Regions from separate parts of the Pantoea sp. ABR1s genome, predicted to be linked through region 2. Evidence: predicted binding sites of a transcription regulator. Region 2 holds the regulator's gene; each other region holds the start of a gene.

Region 1 (7,460 bases), 690 kb from region 2:
GCGCGCAGTGCCCGTTTCACCGGACACGCAACCCTGTTCCTGGCGGAACAGACGCAGCAGCCCGGTCAGGATGCGCGCCGCGCCTGGGCGCCCTATGTCGGCGAGCTTACCATCTGGCCGCTGGACTGTGCGCACGTCGAGATCATCTCACCACGCATGTTCGAACAGATTGGGCCACGACTGCAGCAGTGCCTGGCGTCGCTGGATCCCTGAACCGTTCTGACTTTGCGCTTTCTTCGGGTGGAGAAAGCGCAGGTCAGCCTCTTCCCAGCGGCACAATCATCGGCGTACCGGCCACCGGATCGTTAATGATGATGCAGCGCAGGCCGTAGATCGCTTCTATCAGTTCCGGCGTGACGATCTCCGCCGGTTTCCCTTCGGCAATGATTTTCCCGTCTCGCATCGCAATCAGGTGGCTGGCATAGCGGCACGCCTGATTGAGATCGTGCAGCACCACCACCAGCGTACGGCCATGCTGCTGATTGAGATCCTGCATTAATTCCAGCAACTCAATCTGATGGGCGATGTCGAGCCAGGTGGTCGGTTCATCCAGCAGCAACAGTGGCGTCTGCTGAGCCAGCACCATCGCAATCCACACCCGCTGCCGCTGGCCGCCAGAGAGCGTATCAACCTGCTGCTGCGCCAAATCTGCCACGCCAGTAGCCTGCATTGCCTGCTGAACAGCCGTCTCATCTTCCTGTCGCCAGCGACCAAACAGCGACTGGTGCGGATAACGCCCGCGCGCGACCAGTTCGCTGACGCTGATGCCCGCTGGTGCATTCGAGCTTTGCGGTAGCAGCCCCAGCCGACGCGCCACCTCTTTGGTAGCGTAGTGAGCAATCGCATTGCCATCCAGCAGCACCTGGCCTTTCAGAGGCGAGACCAGGCGGCTTAAGGTACGCAGCAGCGTCGACTTTCCACAGGCGTTGGGGCCAATAATAACGGTCAGTTCACCGTCGGGGATCGCGACGGTGAGATTCTCCGCCACGATTTTTTTGTCATACCCCAGCGTCAGCGCGTCGCCCTGCAAACGTGTTTTCACTGTCATTGGCGTCGCGCCTCCCGTACCAGTAAAGCAATCAGATAGAGTCCGCCCAGGCTAACCGTGATGACGCCAACCGGCAGCTGATAAGGCAGGAAAAAGTGCTGCGCGGCGTAATCCGCGGCGGTTAACAGCAGCGCGCCGCACAAGGCAGCCAGCGGCAGCGCGCCTTTGATACCGCCACACAGCCGACGAGCAATCTGCGGTGCCAGCAGCGCAATAAAGGAGACAGGACCGACCAGCGCGGTAGAGGCGGCGGTGAGGATCACGCCCGTCAGCATCAGCAAAACGCGGCTGCGTTCAACCGGTACGCCCAGCGCGCAGGCGGTGTCGTCACCCATCTCCAGCAGACGCATGCGCCGGGCCAGCATGCTTGTCGCCAGCAGCGCCAGCAGCAGCACGGTAATCACCGGCGTCGTTTTCGCCCAGGTAATGCCGTTGAGTGAACCGGCGCTCCAGAGCCCGGCGCTCAGTGCCGCCTCCAGTGAGGCGCTGATAATCAGCCAGCTGTTCAGCGCCATCAGCAGCGCCCGCACGCTGATGCCCACAATGATCAGACGAAAGGTCTCCACGCCGTTGCGCCAGCTGAACAGCCAGACCACGCCCGCCGTGAGCAGTCCGCCAAGCAGTGCCGCCAGCGTCATGCCCTCCATGTTTTGCTGGAACAGCACCAGTGCCACCAGGACGCCGCTGTAAGCGCCGGTATTGAAACCCAGAATATCGGGGCTGCCCAGCGGGTTGCGCAGCAGCGACTGAAAAATTGCCCCGCTGACGCCCAGTGCCGCACCAATCAGCAGCGCCATCATGACGCGCGGCAGTCGCCACTCCAGTACAATCAGCTGTATGTTACGCGCCGCCTCGCCGTTGATAAGGGCCCACAACTGGCTGGCGGAGATCGGTAAGGTGCCGCGCGTAATGCTCAGAAAGGCCAGCACCCCGCAGGCCACCAGCAGCATCAGCGCATTAATTATCACCCGTTTCATATCTGCCCTCTTCCCGACTTGCGGCGCACCAGCACAATCAGCATCGGCGCGCCCAGTATGGCCGTGACAATCGACACGCGCAGTTCGCCCGGTACCAGCAGCCGTCCCAGAATATCGGCGGCCAGCAGCAAACAGGGGGTGATAAGAAGGGTTCCGGGCAGCATCCAGCGATGATCGTTACCCAGCAGCCAGCGGGCCAGATGTGGCGTCATTAAGCCGACAAAAGCGATGGGGCCGACAGCGGCTGTCGCCGCCCCACTCAGCAGCGCAATAGCCAGTAATCCCACCAGCTGGGTACGCATCACCCGGGTACCCAGCGCAGTCGCCATATCACCGCCCATACTCAGGCTGTTGAGCGAACGCGCCAGCAGCAGCGCCAGCAGGCTCCCGGCGACTACCGCCGGAAAGGTGGTGCGCAGAATGGCAAAATTGCGGATATCCAGCGAGCCACTGTGCCAGAAACGCAGATGATCGTAGATGTCAGGATTGAGCAGCGATAAACCAGAGGTTAACCCCTCCAGCACCGCGCCCAGCGCCACGCCTGCCAGCGTCAGACGCACCGGATTAACGCGGCCACCGCCCAGCGCACCGGTCAGCGCCACCAGCAGGGAGGCCAGCAGTGCGCCCGTAAAGGCAAAGCCAAGCCAGTCCGCGGGGGAGTCAGCGCCAGACAGGGCGATGCCCAGCACCACCGCAAAGCCTGCACCGGCGTTGATACCGAGAATGCCGGGATCGGCCAGCGGATTGCGCGTCAGGCTCTGCATCAGCGCGCCCGCCAGACCTAAACTGATCCCGGCCAGCAGACCCGCCAGGGTGCGCGGCAGTCGGGCATCGCGCACGATGACACAATCGACGCGGTTACAGTCGCTGAATAAGGCCTGCGTGACATCATGAAAGGGGATAGATTTGGCACCCAGCATCAGGCTGAGCGCGAGAAGCAACAACAGCAGCATCCCTGAACCTGCTATTGCACGAAGTTGACGCATAACGTTTAAACCTTCACCGATTCATTGAGATCGCAGCACGAGTCATTATGATAATGATACTTGTTATCGTTATTAGTGATTTTTTGTATGTTACCATGACTCCCGGACTCAATGATGAGGAAAATGGGTGCAAAAAAGCGACGTTATGAACAAACCCTCCCACTTTATCGATCTCAGCCTGCTGAGAACCCACCCCGCCTTTCGCGCCATTTTTATCGCCCGCTTTATCTCCATCGTCGCCCTCGGCATGCTGGCGGTGGCGGTACCGGTTCAGATTCAGCAGCTAACGCAGTCGCCGCTGCTGGTGGGGCTGGCGGTGACGCTGGCCGGTGCCGGCATGTTTATCGGCCTGCTGACCGGCGGCGTGCTGGCGGATCGCTATGAGCGCCGACGTCTGATCCTGTTTGCCCGATCCACCTGTGGCCTGGGCTTTGTCGCCTTATGCATCAATGCCCTGCTCCCTTCGCCGTCGGTGATCGCCGTCTTTGTGCTGGGACTATGGGATGGTTTTTTCGGCGCGATAGGCGTCACCGCGCTGCTGGCGGCGACGCCGGCGCTGGTCGGGCGTGAAAACCTGATGAAAGCAGGTGCGATTACCATGCTGACGGTGCGATTTGGCGCGATTCTCTCACCCGCCATTGCCGGACTGGTCATCGCGCAGGGCGGTGTGGCGTGGAACTACGGACTGGCGGCATTTGGTACGTTGCTGACGGTGTTAACCCTGCTGCGGTTGCCGCGGCTTGCGCCACCGCCGCAGCCGCGTGAACATCCGCTGAAAGCACTGGCCAGCGGCGTGCAATTCCTGTTTGCCAGCCCGATTGTTGGCATGGCGGCGCTGGTCGGCGCGCTGGTGACGTTAGCCAGTGCGGTGCGCGTGCTCTATCCGGCGCTGGCGCCACACTGGCAGGTCGGCGTGACGGAGTTAGGGCTGATGTATGCCGCCGTTCCGCTGGGTGCTGCCACAGGTGCCCTCACCAGCGGACGGCTGGCACAGTCACCGCAGCCGGGCCGCCTGATTCTGGCGAGTGCTATTGCTGCTTTCGTCGCGCTGGCTCTGTTCAGCCTGATGCCGTGGTTCAGCGCGAGTCTGGTCTGCCTCGCGGCCTTTGGCTATTTCAGTGCCATCAACAGCCTGGTGCAGTACGCGCTGATCCAGACGCTGACGCCTGATGCGCTGCTCGGCAGGATCAACAGCCTCTGGACAGCGCAGAATGTCACCGGCGATGCGATAGGTGCAGCGATGATTGGCGCGATGGGTTCACTGTTGTTGCCGCAGCAGGCGGCCAGCCTGGCTGGTCTGGCAGCCACCGTGCTGGGCATCGTCATGTGGCTGCTGATGGCGCGTCTGCGTCGCTATCAACCGCCTGCACCGGCGGAAACGGGATCATGATTTAACGAACAGCGTCTCCAGCCGCGTCAGCAAATTGCTGGCGCTGTAGTAGTCGAGCCGGAAGCTATCCAGCCCCAGCGCATAGACCGCTTTTGCGCGCACAGCTGGGGTCTGCGCCAGGAAAGGGTTGCTCATCACCTGTGCGGCGGTGGGCTCTTCAGCGGCAAACAGCAGATATGATTGACCATTAAGGCCTGCCGCCAGATTTTCTCCTGACAGTTGCAGGATATCTTTACGCTGTCCCATGCTGTGACCAGACTGAAGAGTGGCCGGCGGCGTCGCCAGAGTGAAGCCCAGTTGCTGCAGTAATTTCCCCTGCGCCGATGCATCCGTCCACAGATTGACTGCCCGGCCATCCCCGTTCCACACCATCGCTGATACCGGCTGCGGCGGCAGGGTCAGCTTCGCTTTCAGAGCCTTTTCTCGCGCATCAAACTCAGCTTTCCGGGCGGCAGCTTCCGCTTCATGCCCGGTCGCCTCACCCAGCAACGTCACCAGTTGCTGCCAGCTTTTATCGTCGTAATTCACCACCAGCACCGGCGCAATCGCCGCAAGCTGATCGACCAGTTTGATCGCCGAATCATTCCCGGTGGCGCTGACCACAATCAGGTCTGGCGCTTCAGCAGCAATCGCTTCTGCACTGGGCTCACCAATGTAGAGACGTTTTACGCCGCGCTGTTTGGCCACTTCGCCCCACTGACGGAAGAATCCCTGCTTATCAGCCAGCCGACTGCCGGGTGCAGTTGCGCCACTGGCGACGACCGGCGCATCAATGGCCAGCAGCGAGCCGGTCAGGGTAACGCTGGTCGAGACAATGCGCATCGGTGCCTGGGTCAGCGTGATATTGCCTGTTGCCCCGGCGACAGTTCGCGGCCAGCCGGTCTGGGCAGCAGCGGTAACGCTGAACAGGCTGATGCTCAGGAAAAACAGCGCTATCGCCGATGTGACACCATGTTTACTCATAGATTTTCGTCCACTTTTACCCGGAAAAAGAGAGAGACCATTTGTGCTGATTTAACCGGCCATGCCAGCTGAATCGCCGCGTAATTATTGACACTTTCGGCTAATCAACGTAGGTTACTGGCCCACAATACAAATGATAATCATTATTAGTTATCTTATCATTTATAGGTGGAAATTATGGTGGAATCGCTGGCGTTTGAACATCCCTTGTTGCAGGATTTCCCGGCACTCTGCCGTGGCTTTCTGTTTACCTCTCCCTTGCAAAGCCTGACCACACAGGGCTGTTTTACTACCCTTACCGCGCCGGTAAGGCAGGGTGAGCAGCTGACAGGGGAGTTTCAGCAGCAACTACAACACCATTTTGCTTCAGCCAGAAAACAGGGCATTGCCCATCCCATTCTGGTGGGTGCAATCCCCTTCGACGTGGATCAGCCTGCTGCGCTGTTTATCCCTGAGTCGTATCAGACCTTTAACCGTGACGATCTCAACGCCAGTGCCTCTCTGGCTGAGGCTGAACTGCCGCAGGTGCGTCGCCGCACGGCGGTGCCGGACCATGACATTTTCATCGACATGGTTGCGCAGGCGGTGGCGGCTACGCAGCGCGGCGATCTGGATAAAGTGGTGTTGTCGCGGCTGATGGATATCGTGGCGGAACAACCGGTTGATACGGCCGCCCTGATGCAGCGCATCGTGGCGCAGAACCCTAACAGCTATCACTTCCATCTGCCGCTGCCCGATGGTGGCGCGCTGGTTGGCGCCAGCCCGGAACTGATGATTCGTAAGCAGGGCCGCCAGTTCAGCTCCTGTCCGCTGGCCGGTTCAGCGCCGCGTCATCGCGATCCGCAGCGTGACCAGGCCTCTGGCGACAGCCTGATGCACTCAGCAAAAGATCGTCATGAGCATAAGCTGGTCACGGATGCGATGCGCGCGACGCTGCAACCGCGCAGCCGCCTGCTGTCGGTCCCCGAGACACCTTCACTGCTGACCACCGCAACATTGTGGCATCTCGCTACGCAGATTCAGGGTGACGTGCTGGACGATCGCGAAAATGCGCTGTCACTGGCCTGTCTGCTGCATCCGACACCGGCCCTCAGCGGCTTCCCGCATCAGCGTGCTCAGGCGCTGATTCAGCGACTGGAGCCATTTGAACGTCAGCTGTTTGGCGGCATCGTCGGCTGGTGTGACGATCAGGGCAATGGCGAATGGGTCGTCACCATTCGCTGCGGTACGGTGAATGGCCCGCGGGTGCGGCTGTTTGCGGGCGCAGGCATCGTAGCGGACTCACAACCTGAATCAGAATGGCGTGAAACCGGCGTCAAACTCGATACCATGCTTCGCGCTTTTGGACTGCAATAAAGGAACCTGTATGACGATTTCCTACAGCCGCTGGCCGGACGATCTGGCCGCACGTTACCGTGAAAAAGGCTACTGGCTCGATCTGCCGATGACCGATATCCTGGAACGTCATCGCGACAGCGAGAGCGTAGCGGTGATTGATGGCGAACGACAATTTACCTATCGCCAGCTGGCGGCGCTGAGTGACAACCTGGCCGCGGCATTGCAGCGTCGCGGCCTGAAGTCAGGCGATACGGCGCTGGTGCAGCTTGGCAACGTGGCTGAGTTTTACCTGACGCTGTTTGCCCTGTTCAAAATCGGCGTTGCCCCGGTTAACGCCCTGTTCAGCCATCAGCGCACTGAACTGGCCGCCTATGCCAGTCAGATCTCGCCGAGCCTGTTAATTGCCGATCGCAGCCACGCACTGTTCGCCGATGATGCGTTTATTGCGCAACTTCGCCGCGATCAGCGTTCACTACAACAGGTGATCCTGCGTAATGACGCTCAGACGGAAAACAGCCTCGACGCCCTGCTGGCTGAACCCGCGGGCAACTTCATCGCAACCCCGACCGCAGGCGATGAAGTCGCCTTTTTCCAGCTGTCGGGTGGCAGTACCGGTACACCGAAACTGATCCCACGTACCCATAATGATTACTACTACAGCATCCGTGAGAGTGACGTTATCTGCGATGTTACCGCCGACACCCGCTACCTGATCGCCCTGCCCGCCGCGCATAACTTCCCGATGAGTTCGCCGGGCG
Region 2 (7,460 bases):
AGGTTTAGGATTGGCGTCCGGCGTAAGCGTGAAGTATGATGGCGCGCTAAAATTTTGCCGCGGGTCAGTTTTGCTGCGGCAATGGCCAATAATTTATAATCTGCGCGGTGAGTGTCTGGCGCCCGCCCCCATTCAGTTTTACTAAGCCATGGCAAAAGAACAGACTGACCGCACGACGCTCGATCTCTTTGCTGATGAGCGCCGCCCTGGTCGACCCAAAACCAGTCCGCTTTCGCGTGATGAACAGCTGCGCATTAACAAGCGCAATCAACTGAAACGTGACAAAGGACGCGGACTTCGTCGTGTCGAACTGAAAATGAACAGTGACGCCGTCGATGCACTCAATACGCTGGCAGAACAGCGCAATCTCAGCCGTAGCGAACTGATTGAACAGATGCTACTGGCACAGCTCAAACTGGATTAATGCGGGCAAATCGCACGCAGAGGCAAATGTCGGGGCTTTAACCGTTCACCGGTTTTCTCTCGTCTGCTATTATTCGCTGAAATGTGCTGCGGCACACATCTCATCATCAGGATTTAAGAGGTTATTTTACTCATGGCACTCGTAGGCATCTTCTTCGGCAGCGATACCGGCAATACCGAAAACATTGCAAAAATGATCCAGAAACAGCTGGGTACAGATGTTGCAGAAGTCCATGACATCGCAAAAAGCACAAAAGAAGATCTGGAAGCGTTTGATATCCTGCTGCTGGGTATTCCGACCTGGTACTACGGCGAAGCGCAGTGCGACTGGGATGACTTTTTCCCGACGCTGGAAGAGATCGATTTTAACGGCAAGCTGGTTGCGCTGTTTGGCTGTGGCGACCAGGAAGATTACGCAGAGTATTTCTGTGATGCCATGGGCACGATTCGCGACATTATCGAACCGCACGGTGCCGTGATTGTCGGACACTGGCCAACTGAAGGCTATCACTTCGAAGCTTCGAAAGGCCTGGCCGATGACACCCACTTCCTGGGCCTGGCCATTGACGAAGATCGCCAGCCTGAGCTGACCAGCCAGCGTGTTGACCAATGGGTTAAGCAGATTTTTGATGAACTGCAGCTGAAAGAGATCATCGAAGCCTGATCCTGCCCGACTCAATGTGAGCGCCAGCTCACATTGAGGCAATGAAAATGCCTATAGAAATAATAGCCACATTTTTTTAACTTTCTCCGTTTAATCTGTAGAATACCCGCATCGATCTTCCGCTTATTTTCTCAGGCGGCAAGACTAAGTGATGTGCTAACAGACCTCTGTCAGAATCTTCCCCGGCCCGGTGACGAATCCCCAATAGCCCATGATGATTCAGACACGCCCTCTGGTTTTCATTTCATCGCTTCAGTTCTATAATGAGACGCAAATGAGAATGAGCACAGATCGACATTCAAGGCGATAAGCCACAAAAGTGAATATTAGTAACAGGACAAAATCCGCATGACTGACAACAACACCGCATTAAAGAAGGCTGGCCTGAAAGTAACGCTGCCCAGACTGAAAATTCTGGAAGTGCTTCAGGAACCTGAGTGCCATCACGTCAGTGCGGAAGATTTGTATAAACGCCTGATCGACATTGGCGAAGAGATTGGCCTGGCGACCGTTTACCGTGTTCTGAACCAGTTTGATGATGCCGGTATTGTGACTCGTCACAACTTTGAAGGCGGCAAGTCTGTCTTCGAACTGACGCAGCAGCATCACCACGATCACCTGATCTGCCTGGATTGCGGCAAGGTTATCGAGTTCAGCGACGAATCGATTGAAACGCGTCAGCGTGAAATCGCGACCCGCCATGGCATCAAGCTGACCAACCACAGCCTCTATCTCTATGGACACTGTACGCTGGGCGATTGCCGTGAAGACGAAACGCTGCACGACCAGTAACGCTGGCGCGGCCTGAAATAAAAAAACCGGTGAATTCACCGGTTTTTTTTCGTCTGTTTTCTGCCCTCACCTCACGCGACCAGCGTCTCCTGCAGATAGCGCCAGCGTGGAATGGAGCTGCTGCAATCCAGAATGGCCAGCGAAATGCGGCTCTGGTTATTGCCGTTCATCATCTGCATTTCGCGATACTGTACGACGATCTCTTTTTCATGATGAGAGAGAATGACATGTTCACAGGTGGCAATGCGCATCCCTTCCCGCTGCCCTTGTAATTGCTGAAAAAGATCCTCGACCTCGTTCAGATTGTACTCTTTGCCCTTTGGGGTCACCATGCGAAATTCAGGATGAAAATAGGACATCAGCAGCTGGAAACTGTCATCAGATCCGGCTGGCTGATTAAAAATACGTTCAATGAGCTGATGTAAAACGACGACACTGTGTTTGGCTTCCTGGGCGAGAACTGTCATTTTTTTTCCTTCTGTAACCCGCTTTGCAACCTCTGAGAGCGGATAGCCTACCTGAAAGCTGACAATTCACATCCTGAAATTGATTAATTTTTTTAAACTCAGATTACTCCCACAAGGCGGTATTGAACCGGTTGTGGTTAGTGCAGAATAAACGTCGGCGATGGTAAAAATCGGGGCAATAAAAAAGGGCGATAAATCACCCTTTTGTCATTTTATGAGGTCAGCCCCAAAAAATTTATTCGCCCGTTTTGGTCCAGGTATCACGAAGACCGACGGTGCGGTTAAACACCAGTTGCGTCGGTTTCGAGTAAACGCTGTCGGCGCAGAAATAACCTTCACGTTCAAACTGAAACGGTGTTGTTGGTTCCACATCGCGCAGGCTGGGTTCAACAAAGCCGTTTTTGATGGTCAGTGACTCAGGATTAATGACCGCCAGGAAATCCTCTGCAGCAGCCGGGTTTGGCACACTGAACAGACGGTCATACAGGCGGAACTCAGCTGGCTGCGCGTGATCCGCAGAAACCCAGTGAATCACGCCTTTGACTTTGCGGCCATCGGCTGGATCTTTGCTCAGCGTATCAACATCGCTGGTGCAGTAGATGCAGGTAATGTTGCCCGCTTCATCTTTGGCGACCCGCTCAGCACGAATCACATAGGCGTTACGCAGGCGGACTTCTTTGCCCAGCACCAGACGCTTATATTGTTTGTTCGCCTCTTCACGGAAATCCGCGCGATCGATCCAGATCTCGCGGCTGAACGGCACTTCACGCGTGCCCATCTCCGGTTTACCCGGATGATTTGGCATGGTGACGATTTCGCTATGGCCTGCTGGCAGGTTTTCGATCACCACTTTAAGCGGATCTAAAACCGCCATGGCGCGGGGCGCATTCTCGTTGAGATCATCGCGGATACAGGACTCCAGCGAGGCCATCTCCACGATGTTATCCTGCTTGGTCACGCCAATACGACGACAGAACTCACGGATAGAAGCGGCGGTGTAACCACGGCGACGCAGACCTGAAACGGTCAGCATGCGCGGATCGTCCCACCCTTCTACGTGCTTCTCGGTCACCAGCTGAGTGAGTTTACGTTTCGACATCACCGCATACTCCAGATTCAGGCGCGAGAATTCATACTGACGCGGATGAACCGGAATAGTGATGTTGTCCAGCACCCAGTCATAGAGACGGCGGTTGTCCTGAAACTCCAGCGTACAGAGCGAGTGCGTAATGCCTTCCAGCGCATCGGAGATGCAGTGGGTAAAGTCATACATCGGGTAGATGCACCACTTATTGCCGGTCTGGTGGTGTTCCGCGAACTTGATGCGGTAAAGCACCGGATCGCGCATCACGATGAAATTAGAGGCCATGTCGATTTTGGCGCGCAGACAGGCGGTGCCTTCGGCAAACTCACCGTTTCGCATCTTCTCAAACAGCGCCAGATTCTCTTCCACGCTGCGATCGCGATAAGGGCTGTTTTTACCCGGCTCTTTCAGGGTGCCGCGATATTCACGAATCTCATCCGGACTCAGTTCATCAACGTAGGCCAGTCCTTTGGAAATCAGCTCGATGGCATAGTTGTAGAGCTGATCGAAATAGTTTGATGAGTAACAGACCTCACCGCTCCACTCAAAACCCAGCCACTGAACGTCACGCTTGATGGATTCAACGAATTCCATATCCTCTTTAACCGGATTGGTATCGTCGAAACGCAGGTTGCATTGCCCCTGATAGTCCTGGGCGATGCCAAAATTCAGACAGATCGATTTCGCATGACCAATATGCAGATAGCCATTGGGCTCCGGCGGAAAACGGGTATGCACGCTGCTGTGCTTACCGCTCGCCAAATCTTCGTCAATGATCTGACGAATAAAGTTAGTTGGGCGGGCTTCAGCCTCACTCATCTCAAAAATCCTCAATACGAATAACGGGTGATTTGTACCACGAAGTAACGGAGTATGATCCACAAAGCGTCTGAGGGAAACAACCGTTTGTTAAGCCTTTAAAACAAAAAAGGCAGGAATCGCTTCCTGCCTGTGGGGTTCTGTTGCGGGGATTAGCCTTTCACTTCATACAGCGGGGTTTCCCCTGCTATTACCTGACCCTGTGCCAGTAAAGTCAGACCGGCGAAATCGTCGCTGTTGCTGACCACGACCGGACTCACCATTGAGCGGGCATTGGCGTTAAGGAATTCAAGGTCCATCTCCAGTACTCGCTGACCGGCGACCACGCTGGCCCCCTCTTCAACCAGACGGGTAAAGCCTTTACCTTCCAGCGCCACGGTATCCAGCCCCATGTGCACCACAATCTCCACGCCATTGTCGGTTTCCAGACAGAAGGCATGATTGGTGTTAAAGATTTTCACCAGCGTACCGGCAATCGGTGCCACTACCCATTTGTCGCTGGGCTTGATCGCCAGACCGTCGCCCACCGCTTTGCTGGCAAAGGCTTCATCCGGCACATCATCCAGCGCCACGACTTCACCGCTGACCGGCGCCAGCAGCGTGGCGATGACCTGCTTCTCACTGTTCAGCACCGCCTGCGGTTTAACGTCCGGCTCGGCCGGCGCACTGCTGGTAGCCGCTGCAGCGACCGGACCTTTGGTCAGCACTTTTTTCATGGCCGAGGCGATGCTTTCTGCCTGGGTACCCACGATGATCTGTACGCTCTGTTTGTTAAGACGGATCACACCGGACGCGCCAAGACGCTTAGCAACCGCCTCATTCACCTGCGCCGAGTCATTCACGTTAAGACGCAGACGGGTGATACAGGCATCGATGCTGGTTAAGTTAGCTGAACCACCAATCGCCCCAATGTAGCGGCGCGCCAGTGACTCTGTGGCACTTTCACCGCTATCCGTTTTATCAACGTTAACGTCATAACCATCAGTTTCATCACCATCAACCGCCAGCTCGCGGCCCGGCGTCATCAGGTTGAATTTTTTGATGGTAAAGCGGAACACCACATAATAGATAACGAAGAAGACCAGACCCTGCGGGATCAGCATGTACCAGTGTGTCGCCAGCGGATTACGGGTCGACAGCACCATATCCACCAGCCCGGCGCTGAAACCAAATCCGGCAATCCAGTGCATGCTGGCAGCGATGAAGACAGAAATACCGGTCAGGACGGCGTGGATCAGATAAAGCACGGGTGCCACGAACATGAAGGAGAACTCCAGCGGTTCGGTAATACCCGTAAAGAAGGCAGCAAACGCCGCGGCCAGCATGATACTACCCACTTTGACGCGGTTCTCAGGACGCGCACAGTGGTAGATAGCCAGCGCAGCACCCGGCAGACCAAACATCATGATCGGGAAGAAGCCCGCCTGATAACGACCGGTGATGCCGACTGTTGCCGAGCCATCAGCCAGTGACTGTGCACCGCCAAGGAATTTAGGAATGTCATTAATGCCCGCAACATCGAACCAGAACACCGAGTTCAGGGCGTGATGCAGACCGACCGGAATCAGCAGGCGGTTAAAGAAGGCGTAGATACCGGCACCGGCAGAGCCGAGCTTCTGGATATGTTCACCAAAGCCCACCAGACCGTTAAAGATAACCGGCCAGATATACATCAGGATAAAGGCGACCAGGATCATCAGGAACGAGACCAGAATCGGCACCAGTCGCCGTCCGCTGAAGAAGGAGAGTGCTTTCGGCAGCTCGACGTGGCTGAAGCGGTTATAGACCTCCGCCGACAGGATACCGACCAGAATACCGACAAACTGGTTATTAATTTTGCCAAATGCCACAGGCACCTGGTCAACCGGCATCTTCTGTATCATCGCCACCGCGGCCGGTGAGCAGAGCGTGGTGACTACCAGGAATCCGACAAAGCCGGTCAGGGCTGCCGCACCATCTTTATCTTTCGACATGCCATACGCGACACCAATCGCAAACAGCACTGACATGTTTTCAATGATGGCAGCACCCGACTTGATCAGCAATGCCGCCAGCGCATTACCTGCGCCCCAGCTGTCTGGATCGATCCAGTAGCCCACGCCCATTAATATCGCTGCTGCTGGCAGGGTTGCTACCGGCACCATCAGTGCGCGCCCCACCTTTTGTAAGTAACCTAACATATCCCCTCCCCCCTATGAGCCTGACTTGTCGCTTTGCGCTGCTTAATGTTGTTATGTCAGCTGCAAAGATCGTTAATACACTTCATATCACGCAGCGAAGTGTAATGATAAATTAATTCGCCTCGCAAATTAAAAGCCTGGTAAATGTGATTTTTATCACTAAAAAACATCGTTTCATACGGCAACATCTGGCTATGACCGTAAACTTATTTTATGATCCGAAATATTGAATTATGCGCTGGCCATGGCGACAATGAATCATCTGTTCAGATTGGTGACTCACGCAACGGCTTAGCCATCCCCTTTCTATTTTCAATTGAGGTGAAACATGAGACTGATTCCTTTAGCGACACCAACCCAGGTGGGAAAATGGGCCGCCCGACATATTGTTAATCGTATCAATGCGTTTAACCCGACGGCGGATAAACCTTTTGTCCTGGGGCTGCCAACCGGCGGTACGCCACTGGAAGCGTACAAACACCTGATTGATATGCACAAAGCGGGCCAGGTCAGTTTTAAAAACGTCGTGACATTCAATATGGATGAATATGTTGGCCTGCCAAAAGAGCATCCTGAGAGCTATCACAGCTTCATGTATCGCAATTTCTTCGATCACGTTGATATTCAACCGGAAAATATCAACCTGCTGAATGGTAATGCCCCCGATATTGACGCAGAATGTCGTCAGTACGAAGAGAAAATTCGCGCGTTGGGTAAAATTCACCTGTTCATGGGCGGCGTCGGCAACGACGGTCATATCGCCTTTAACGAACCGGCTTCCTCTCTCGCTTCCCGTACCCGCATTAAAACCCTGACCCATGACACCCGCGTGGCGAACTCCCGCTTCTTTAACGGTGACGTTGATCAGGTGCCTAAATATGCGCTGACGGTCGGCGTCGGTACGCTGCTGGATGCAGAGGAAGTGATGATTCTGGTTACCGGCCATGTTAAAGCGCAGGCATTACAGGCGGCGGTTGAAGGCAACGTTAATCATATGTGGACTATCAGCTGCCTGCAGCTGCACGCGAAAT
Region 3 (7,460 bases), 480 kb from region 2:
TCACCACCCGCGTCTCCTTCAGAAAGGCAGGCAATGCATCGCGACCGGCAAAGCTGGTCACGCCATCAATTTCTTTGGGCGAGCGGCTCCAGACGCGTAACGGGAATCCCCAGGGTTTAAGGCTTTCCGCCACACTCTGGCCCAGCACGCCCGCCCCCAGGATGCCGATAGTAAAGTTTTCACGCGTGTAAGCGGGCAGTGGCTGCCAGCACTGTTGCTGCTGCTGGAGACGGTAATCGTCAAAACGACGGAACCAGCTCAGTACGCTATGAACCGCATACTCCTGCATCTGCCGCGCCATGCCGGTATCTTCCAGCCGGTACAGTGGCACGTTGTCGGGCAGCATCTCGGGGTTCTGCTGCAGCTGTTTCAGAATCTCGTCCACGCCTGCCCCCAGCGCAAAGACGCCGCGCAGGGTGGCGCGTCCCTGCAGCATTTCTGTGGGGGGCGAACGGACCAGCGCGTAATCAGCCGGACCATTATCGCCTGGCTGCCAGGCACGCACCCGCGCCTGGGGCAGACGCTGTTGTAAACCGTTAATCCAGGCCGCTGCAGACTGCGACGGGTGATACCAGATGATCTCCATCCTGCTCTCCTTTTTTTCTTTCAGCGTCAGGGAAAAGCGTGGTGAGAGCAAGAAAAAACCAGCGTAATAAAGCGGTTTTTTCCATAAAAATAATTCCCGTGGCTTCACATTTCCGGCTCGCTTCAGGGTGAAGTGGTCAGATAAGGTCTAAAGTTGGTCCTGTGGTCAATGCGTTACGCGCGGCCGCGTTTCGGACAAGGAGAAAAACCGATGACAAAAATTGAGGTAAACGCCGCTCCACGGCGTCAGCGTTATGCGCCCTTTCTGCTCACGTTGCTGCTGAGCGTACCCGCCTTCACTGCCCAGGCCGACGACAACAGTCGCATGCTGAATAATCAGCCGCAGCCGCCTGACGTTCGTTTAGGACCGCTGTTTAATGCCGTGCAACAGGCGAAGTTCTATCCCGATCAAAAGACCTTTGCGGATGCGGTGCCGAAATTCGATCCCGCCTCAATTCTTGCCGACTGGCAGATGCAGAAGAAACAGCGCAATTTCGATCTTAAGCGTTTTGTGGATGCCAACTTTACCCTGCCCGCGGCCGGTGACAAATATGTGCCACCAGCCGGACAAAACCTGCGTGACCACATTGATGGCCTGTGGCCGGTGCTGACGCGCACCACCAGCAGCGCCGGTCAGTATGACTCGCTGCTGCCGTTGCCCAAACCCTATGTGGTGCCAGGCGGGCGCTTCCGTGAAGTCTATTACTGGGACAGCTACTTCACCATGCTGGGGCTGGCCGAGAGCGGGCACTGGGATAAAGTGCAGGATATGGTGGACAACTTCGCCTCGCTGCTCGACCGTTATGGCCACATTCCCAACGGCAACCGCAGCTACTACCTGAGCCGGTCACAGCCGCCGTTCTTCAGCCTGATGGTCGATCTGCTGGCGACGCACGATAACGGCAAAGCCTATACCCGTTATCTGCCGCAGCTGCAGAAAGAGTATGACTACTGGATGGCAGACAGCGATAAAGTCGCGGCGGGCGCAGCCAGCAAGCGCGTGATTAAGCTGGCGGACGGCAGCCTGCTCAACCGCTACTGGGATGCGCGCGACGTGCCACGTACAGAATCCTGGATGGATGACATTGCCACCGCCCAGAAAGCGCCGCAGAGGAATAAAGCCGAACTCTACCGTGAGCTGCGTTCCGGTGCGGCGTCGGGCTGGGATTTCAGTTCGCGCTGGTTTACCGATGCGCATAACCTGTCGACAATTCGTACCACGCAGCTGGCCCCGGTTGACCTCAACAGCCTGCTGTTCCATCTGGAGCAGACCCTGTCGAAAGGCTATCAGATGAACAAGCAGAGCGATCTGGCGAAGCAGTTTGCCGATCGCGCGGAGAAGCGCCAGGCGGCGATCAACCGCTATCTGTGGGACAGCAAACAGAACTGGTACGCCGATTATGACTGGCAGAAAAAGCAGGTCCATCCTCAGCTGACTGCTGCCGCGCTGTTCCCGCTCTATCTGCAGGTCGCCAGCGATAAGCAGGCTGAAAGCACCGCCAGCGCGGTAGAAAAACAGCTGCTGAAACCTGGTGGTCTGGTGACCACCACCGTGAACAACGGTCAGCAGTGGGATGCACCCAATGGCTGGGCACCGCTGCAGTGGGTTGCTGTGGAAGGTCTGGAGCACTACAACCAGCCAAAACTGGCGAAAGAGGTGGGATTACGCTTCCTGCAAAACGTTCAGAACACCTATGACCGTGAGCATAAGCTGGTGGAGAAATATGTCGTTGATGGCAAAAATCTCGGCGGCGGCGGTGGCGGTGAATATCCGCTGCAGGATGGCTTCGGCTGGACCAACGGCGTCACGCTGAAACTGCTGGATAAGTACTGCCCGAAAGATAAAACCTGTAACAGCGCCCACGATATTCCGCAGGCGTCTGCCTCACAACCTTAATCCACTCTGGATACCTCTGGCCTTGCCGGGGGTATCCCCACTTCATTTCCGCGAATTTTACTTGACCTTCTTTCATCAACAGGCAAAATTGCAGCCAATTTACAAAAGGTAATAATTCTCATTATGATAATGAGATTGCCTATCAAAGATTTTATTCACTTGCCTGAACCTTTGCCAAGAAAGGAATTTTGATGAAACTGTCATTGTCGCTGAAAGGTTATGTTCCCCTATGCACCCTGGCGCTGACCGCGCCTGCTCTGAGTTATGCTGCCGATATGGTGGTAACCGCGCAACCGCAGGAAGATTCGACCTCGCCGACCCAAGGCTATCTGGCGACGACCAGCCAGGGCGCAACCAAAAGCGATCGTCCGCTCATCACCACGCCGCAATCGATTTCCGTGGTCACCCGTCAGCAGATGCAGGATCAGGGCGCGCTGACCCTGAATCAGGCGCTGGGCTATAGTTCCGGCGTCTTCACCAACTTTGGGGGTGCCGCGACGCGTTACGACACTATTTCGCTACGCGGCTTCCATGGCGGCGATACCGATAATACCTTCCTCGACGGCATGCGACTGATGAGCGACGGTGGCAGTTACAATGTATTGCAGGTCGATAACGCCTTCCTTGAGCGCATCGACGTGATCAAAGGCCCCTCTTCTGCGCTCTATGGTCAGACGGTGCCGGGCGGACTGGTGAACATGGTCACCAAGCGTCCTCAGTTCAGCGAAGAGGGTCACATCCAGTTGCAGGCGGGCAGCAACGCCACCACCGGCACGATGTTTGACTATACCAATGCCATCAACGATCAGTGGGCGTTTCGCCTGACCGGCGTGACCCGCAACAGCGATACCCAGTACGATCACACCCGCGAAGAGAAATATGCACTGATGCCGCAGCTGATGTGGCAGCCGGACGAAGATACACATCTAATCCTGAAAGCCTATCTGCAGAAGGATCCGTCGGGCGGTTATCACGGTTCGGTACCGGGTGACGGCAGCCTCACCGAACACAACGGCTACAAGCTGAGCAACGGCTTTTATGAGGGCAACAGCGATCTCGATCAGTTCAAGCGTCGCGAGCAGATCTACAGCTTCGATTTCGCCCATCGCTTCAACGACGTCTGGTCATTTTACTCGACCGGCAGCTACAGCCACTCGAATGTCGATCTCGATCAGGTCTATCAGGTTGGCTGGGATGAAAATAATCCCGACCTGCTGAACCGTTCTTACTCCGGTGAGCGCTCGTCGCTCTCTGCCTGGTCCACCGATAACCGCTTACAGGCGGAGTTCGACACCGGTGAACTGGAGCACCGCGTCACCCTGGGTGCCGAGTATCATCGTTACAAAAATGAGATCAACGCGGCGGGCGGTTCAGCCAGTCAGCTCAATGCCCTGACCGGCGAGCAGGTAGGCGACATGCCGGATTACACCTGGGCAGATAAAACCCGTCGCTACTATCAGACCGGCCTCTATCTGCAGGATGAGATGAAGCTGGATCGCTGGCATCTGGATCTCTCCGGTCGTTATGACCGCATCGTCGCCAATAACAGCGGCAATGAGCGTCGTCAGGATGATCACATCAGCGGCCGCGCTGCGCTGCTCTATGCCTTCGACAACGGCATCTCGCCTTATGTGAGCTGGAGCCAGGCAATTACCCCGACCGCGCTCACCGATTCCAACAATAACCTGCTGAAGCCCACCACCGCGGAGCAGTATGAAGCCGGGGTGAAATATCAGCCGGTCGGCACCCGCGATCTCTATAGCGTTGCGGTCTATGACCTGACGCAGAAAGATGTGGCGAACCGGGAAGCACCGACGCCGTTCTTTACCCCTTCGGGCAAAGTGCATTCACAGGGCATTGAGCTGGAAGCGCGTAATCAGTTAACCCCGCGTCTGAGCACCGTGGCGAGCTATACGCTGAATCATCTGCGCTTTAAAGAGTCGGTGGATGGCAACGACGGACATACGCCATATGTCACACCCAACAGCATGGCTGCACTCTGGGGTCACTATCAGTTTGATTACGGTCTGAGTGCGGGTGCGGGCGTGCGTTACATCGGCAAACAGTGGGCGGACAATGAAAACACCACCCGTGTGCCGTCGGTGACGCTGTTTGATGCGTCAGTGCGGGCCGATCTCGGCGTCTGGAACAGCAGCCTGAAAGGTGCCTGGGTGCAGGTCAACGCCAATAATCTGACCGACCGCACCTATGTAGCGGGCTGTTACGGTACGGGCTTCTGCTACTGGGGCGCAGAACGCAGCGTGATGGCGACAGTCGGTTACGACTTCTGATAGCAAAATAAGAGATAAAAAAAGGGGACGAATCGCTTCGTCCCCTTTTTCGTTTAAACCTTTACGGTCAACTGCGTACTTTGCGGTAGATGAACAGCACCACGATGGCACCGATAACAGCGACCACGAAACTTCCGAAGTTAAACCCATCGACGCGGCCGAAGCCAAACAGCGTACTGATCCAGCCACCCACTACTGCACCGATAATACCCAGAACGATAGTCAGAATGAAACCGCCACCGTCTTTACCCGGCATAATCCACTTTGCCAGAATACCTGCGATTAAGCCAAAGACGACCCAGGAAATAATACCCATCTGTTGCTCCTTCCTTTTTTGATTAAATCGTGAACGCCTGATTAATCAAGCGGTTTACCGCGATAAGTATAACCAGCTTTTCAAAAAATGCCTGCCTGCTCACAGTTATTATTGATGAATAGCATGCTAAAGCTTTTTTTTGCCGCGCCGATAACCGAGACGAGGCAAAAAAACCGCATCAATAAAGTAACCCCCCTTGTGGAGCAGGACGTGAAAGAAGCCGACCAGGAACAATATCTAAAACGTGGCACGCTGGCGGTTCTTGGCGTTATGAAAGATCTGCTGCGATTGCAGACGCCATTACTGGTGCGCTTTCCGCGTGGGCAGTTTATCAGCCGGATGCTGGCTGCCGATGAAGATCGCCTGCTGTTTGACCTCGGCAGTAATAATCTGGATAACGATTATGCCCTGACCAGCGACGATCTCAGTATCACTGCGGAAACCTACGGCGCTAAGGTGGAATTCAGCCTCGCCGCGCTGGAAATCGTGGAGTTTGAAGGGTTACCCGCTTTCAGCGCGCCGCTGCCAGACCTGCTGTGGCAGATCCAGCGACGTGAGTTTTTCCGTGTCTGCGCCCCGCTGGAGCCGCAGTTCTGGTGTCATACCGTGTGGCCCGATGGCAGGAAAACGCGCCTGCGTCTGCAGGATCTGTCGCTGGGCGGTATCGGCGTGCTGGTCGATGAAGCGCTGCCGGACGGGTTGCAGGACGGTGACAGCTTCAACCCGTTCCGGGTCGAGCTGGGCGAGTATGGCCATTTTGACGTGCCGGTAAAGCTGCTGAGCATTGGCGAGCGCAGCGTGGTGACCGGCAAAAATGAAACCCGCATCACACCGCGACTGAGCTTTCGTTTTGCCACGCTGAACCCGGCGCAGGAGCGGCAGCTTCAGCAGATTATTTTTGCCCTTGAGCGCCTGGCGCGCGATAAATCGACCCGATTCCAGTAACCGCTTTACGGATGCGCCACACAGGTGGGCCGCATCCAGGCTATGCTTCTTGCTTGTTTTCTTTTAAACCGGAACCCAGCAAGGAGACCCTCCCCAATGGAAAACTGGCTCTCTTCACGTCGTTTTCACTCCCTCTTTTTTAATCAGGAACTCTGGCTAAACAGCGCCATCGTGGTGGTGTCCACGCTGGTGATTTACTGGATATTACGTACTCTGATTCGCTTTATCTCCAACCGGATTGCCCTTTACAGCGAACATCGTCATGTTCGCGCCACTGCGATTCTGGTGGAGATATTGCGCAGTACCAGCCAGACCCTGCTGCTGATCTTTTCGCTGCTGATTGCCCTGAAGTTTGTCGATCTGCCCGCGTCGTGGAGCGTGACTATCGCGCACGGCTGGTTCCTGGCGCTGATTGTGCAGCTCGCTCTGTGGCTCGACTGTGGTATCCGGCTATGGCTGAAAAGCCTGCTGCGTGACCCGCTGCACGTGCGCAACCCGGTCACTACGGTGATCCTGGGGATTCTGCTGCGGGTGGTGGTCTGGATCATGATGTTCCTGGCCATTCTGTCGAACATGGGCATCAACATTACCGCACTGGTCGCCAGCCTGGGAGTCGGAGGTATTGCGATTGCGCTGGCGATTCAGACCGTACTGAGCGATGTGTTTGCTTCGCTGGCAATAGGCTTTGATAAGCCGTTTGAGCATGGCGATTTTATTGTCTTTGGTGACATTGCCGGTTCCATCGAGCATATCGGCCTGAAAACCACCCGACTGCGCAGCCTGAGCGGCGAGCAGATTGTCTGCTCAAATACCATTCTGTTGCAGCAGACGATCCACAACTATAAGCGTATGCAGCAGCGCCGCATCGTCTTTAAGTTTGGTATCAGCTACGCCACGCCGTCAGAGCAGGTCCGGGAGATCAGCCCGCTGGTGAAAGAGATTATCCAGGGCGTTGAGACCACCCGTTTTGACCGTGCCCACTTCCTGGCCTTTGAGGATTCAAAACTGACCTTCGAAGTGGTCTATTTTGTGCTGGATGCGGATTACAACAAGTACATGGATATTCAGCAGGAGATTAACCTGCAACTGATGGCAGCACTGGAAGAGCGAAATATCCGCTTCGCCTTCCCGATTCGTCAGGTGGAGTTCAGTGGCGGCAATCTGCCACCGGTGGATCTGGTTGCGGTGCAGAATGACGATGACGAGGTGCGCAGAATGGCGCGCTAAATCAGTGCCCGCCTTTCTTTTTCAGAAGTGGCGGGCATACAAGCCGGTGCGGGCGGAATCGTGACCGCACCGGCTGCTTCATCCCCTGCATTCAGCCGTTCCGCCTTACCGCTTACTGATGCCGGTAGCAGCTCACGCCGAGATACTCACTGAACGCTTCCTGCAGCACACCAGCCGTGGCAGAGTGGTTCATTGCCAC

Evidence for each region. The regulator Fur, encoded in region 2, represses iron uptake genes when iron is present. The targets are predictions, from matches to a motif close to ATAATAATGAGAACNACTATCAA.
Region 1: ACXKZD_RS17225 (isochorismate synthase) is a predicted target of Fur. The motif match lies at 5,492-5,514, and genes of this name have one in related genera.
Region 3: ACXKZD_RS11640 (TonB-dependent siderophore receptor) is a predicted target of Fur. The motif match lies at 2,606-2,628, and genes of this name have one in related genera.

What each region holds. Positions count from the first base shown of each region.
Region 1 is NZ_CM173823.1:3,652,608-3,660,067, forward strand. Features, by position in the region: gene ACXKZD_RS17195 (enterobactin synthase subunit F) at 1-213, shown strand, start outside; gene ACXKZD_RS17200 (ATP-binding cassette domain-containing protein) at 257-1,048, opposite strand; gene fepG (iron-enterobactin ABC transporter permease) at 1,045-2,025, opposite strand; gene fepD (Fe(3+)-siderophore ABC transporter permease) at 2,022-3,011, opposite strand; gene entS (enterobactin transporter EntS) at 3,157-4,401, shown strand; gene fepB (Fe2+-enterobactin ABC transporter substrate-binding protein) at 4,396-5,364, opposite strand; gene ACXKZD_RS17225 (isochorismate synthase) at 5,542-6,720, shown strand; gene ACXKZD_RS17230 ((2,3-dihydroxybenzoyl)adenylate synthase) at 6,731-7,460, shown strand, end outside.
Region 2 is NZ_CM173823.1:2,961,286-2,968,745, forward strand. Features, by position in the region: gene ybfE (LexA regulated protein) at 149-424, shown strand; gene fldA (flavodoxin FldA) at 557-1,087, shown strand; gene fur (ferric iron uptake transcriptional regulator) at 1,436-1,879, shown strand; gene ACXKZD_RS13975 (hypothetical protein) at 1,951-2,346, opposite strand; gene glnS (glutamine--tRNA ligase) at 2,582-4,249, opposite strand; gene nagE (N-acetylglucosamine-specific PTS transporter subunit IIBC) at 4,402-6,429, opposite strand; gene nagB (glucosamine-6-phosphate deaminase) at 6,758-7,460, shown strand, end outside.
Region 3 is NZ_CM173823.1:2,479,639-2,487,098, forward strand. Features, by position in the region: gene ghrA (glyoxylate/hydroxypyruvate reductase GhrA) at 1-586, opposite strand, end outside; gene treA (alpha,alpha-trehalase TreA) at 797-2,482, shown strand; gene ACXKZD_RS11640 (TonB-dependent siderophore receptor) at 2,674-4,773, shown strand; gene ACXKZD_RS11645 (GlsB/YeaQ/YmgE family stress response membrane protein) at 4,841-5,089, opposite strand; gene ACXKZD_RS11650 (flagellar brake protein) at 5,300-6,034, shown strand; gene ACXKZD_RS11655 (mechanosensitive ion channel family protein) at 6,131-7,261, shown strand; gene ACXKZD_RS11660 (L-fucose/L-arabinose isomerase family protein) at 7,374-7,460, opposite strand, start outside.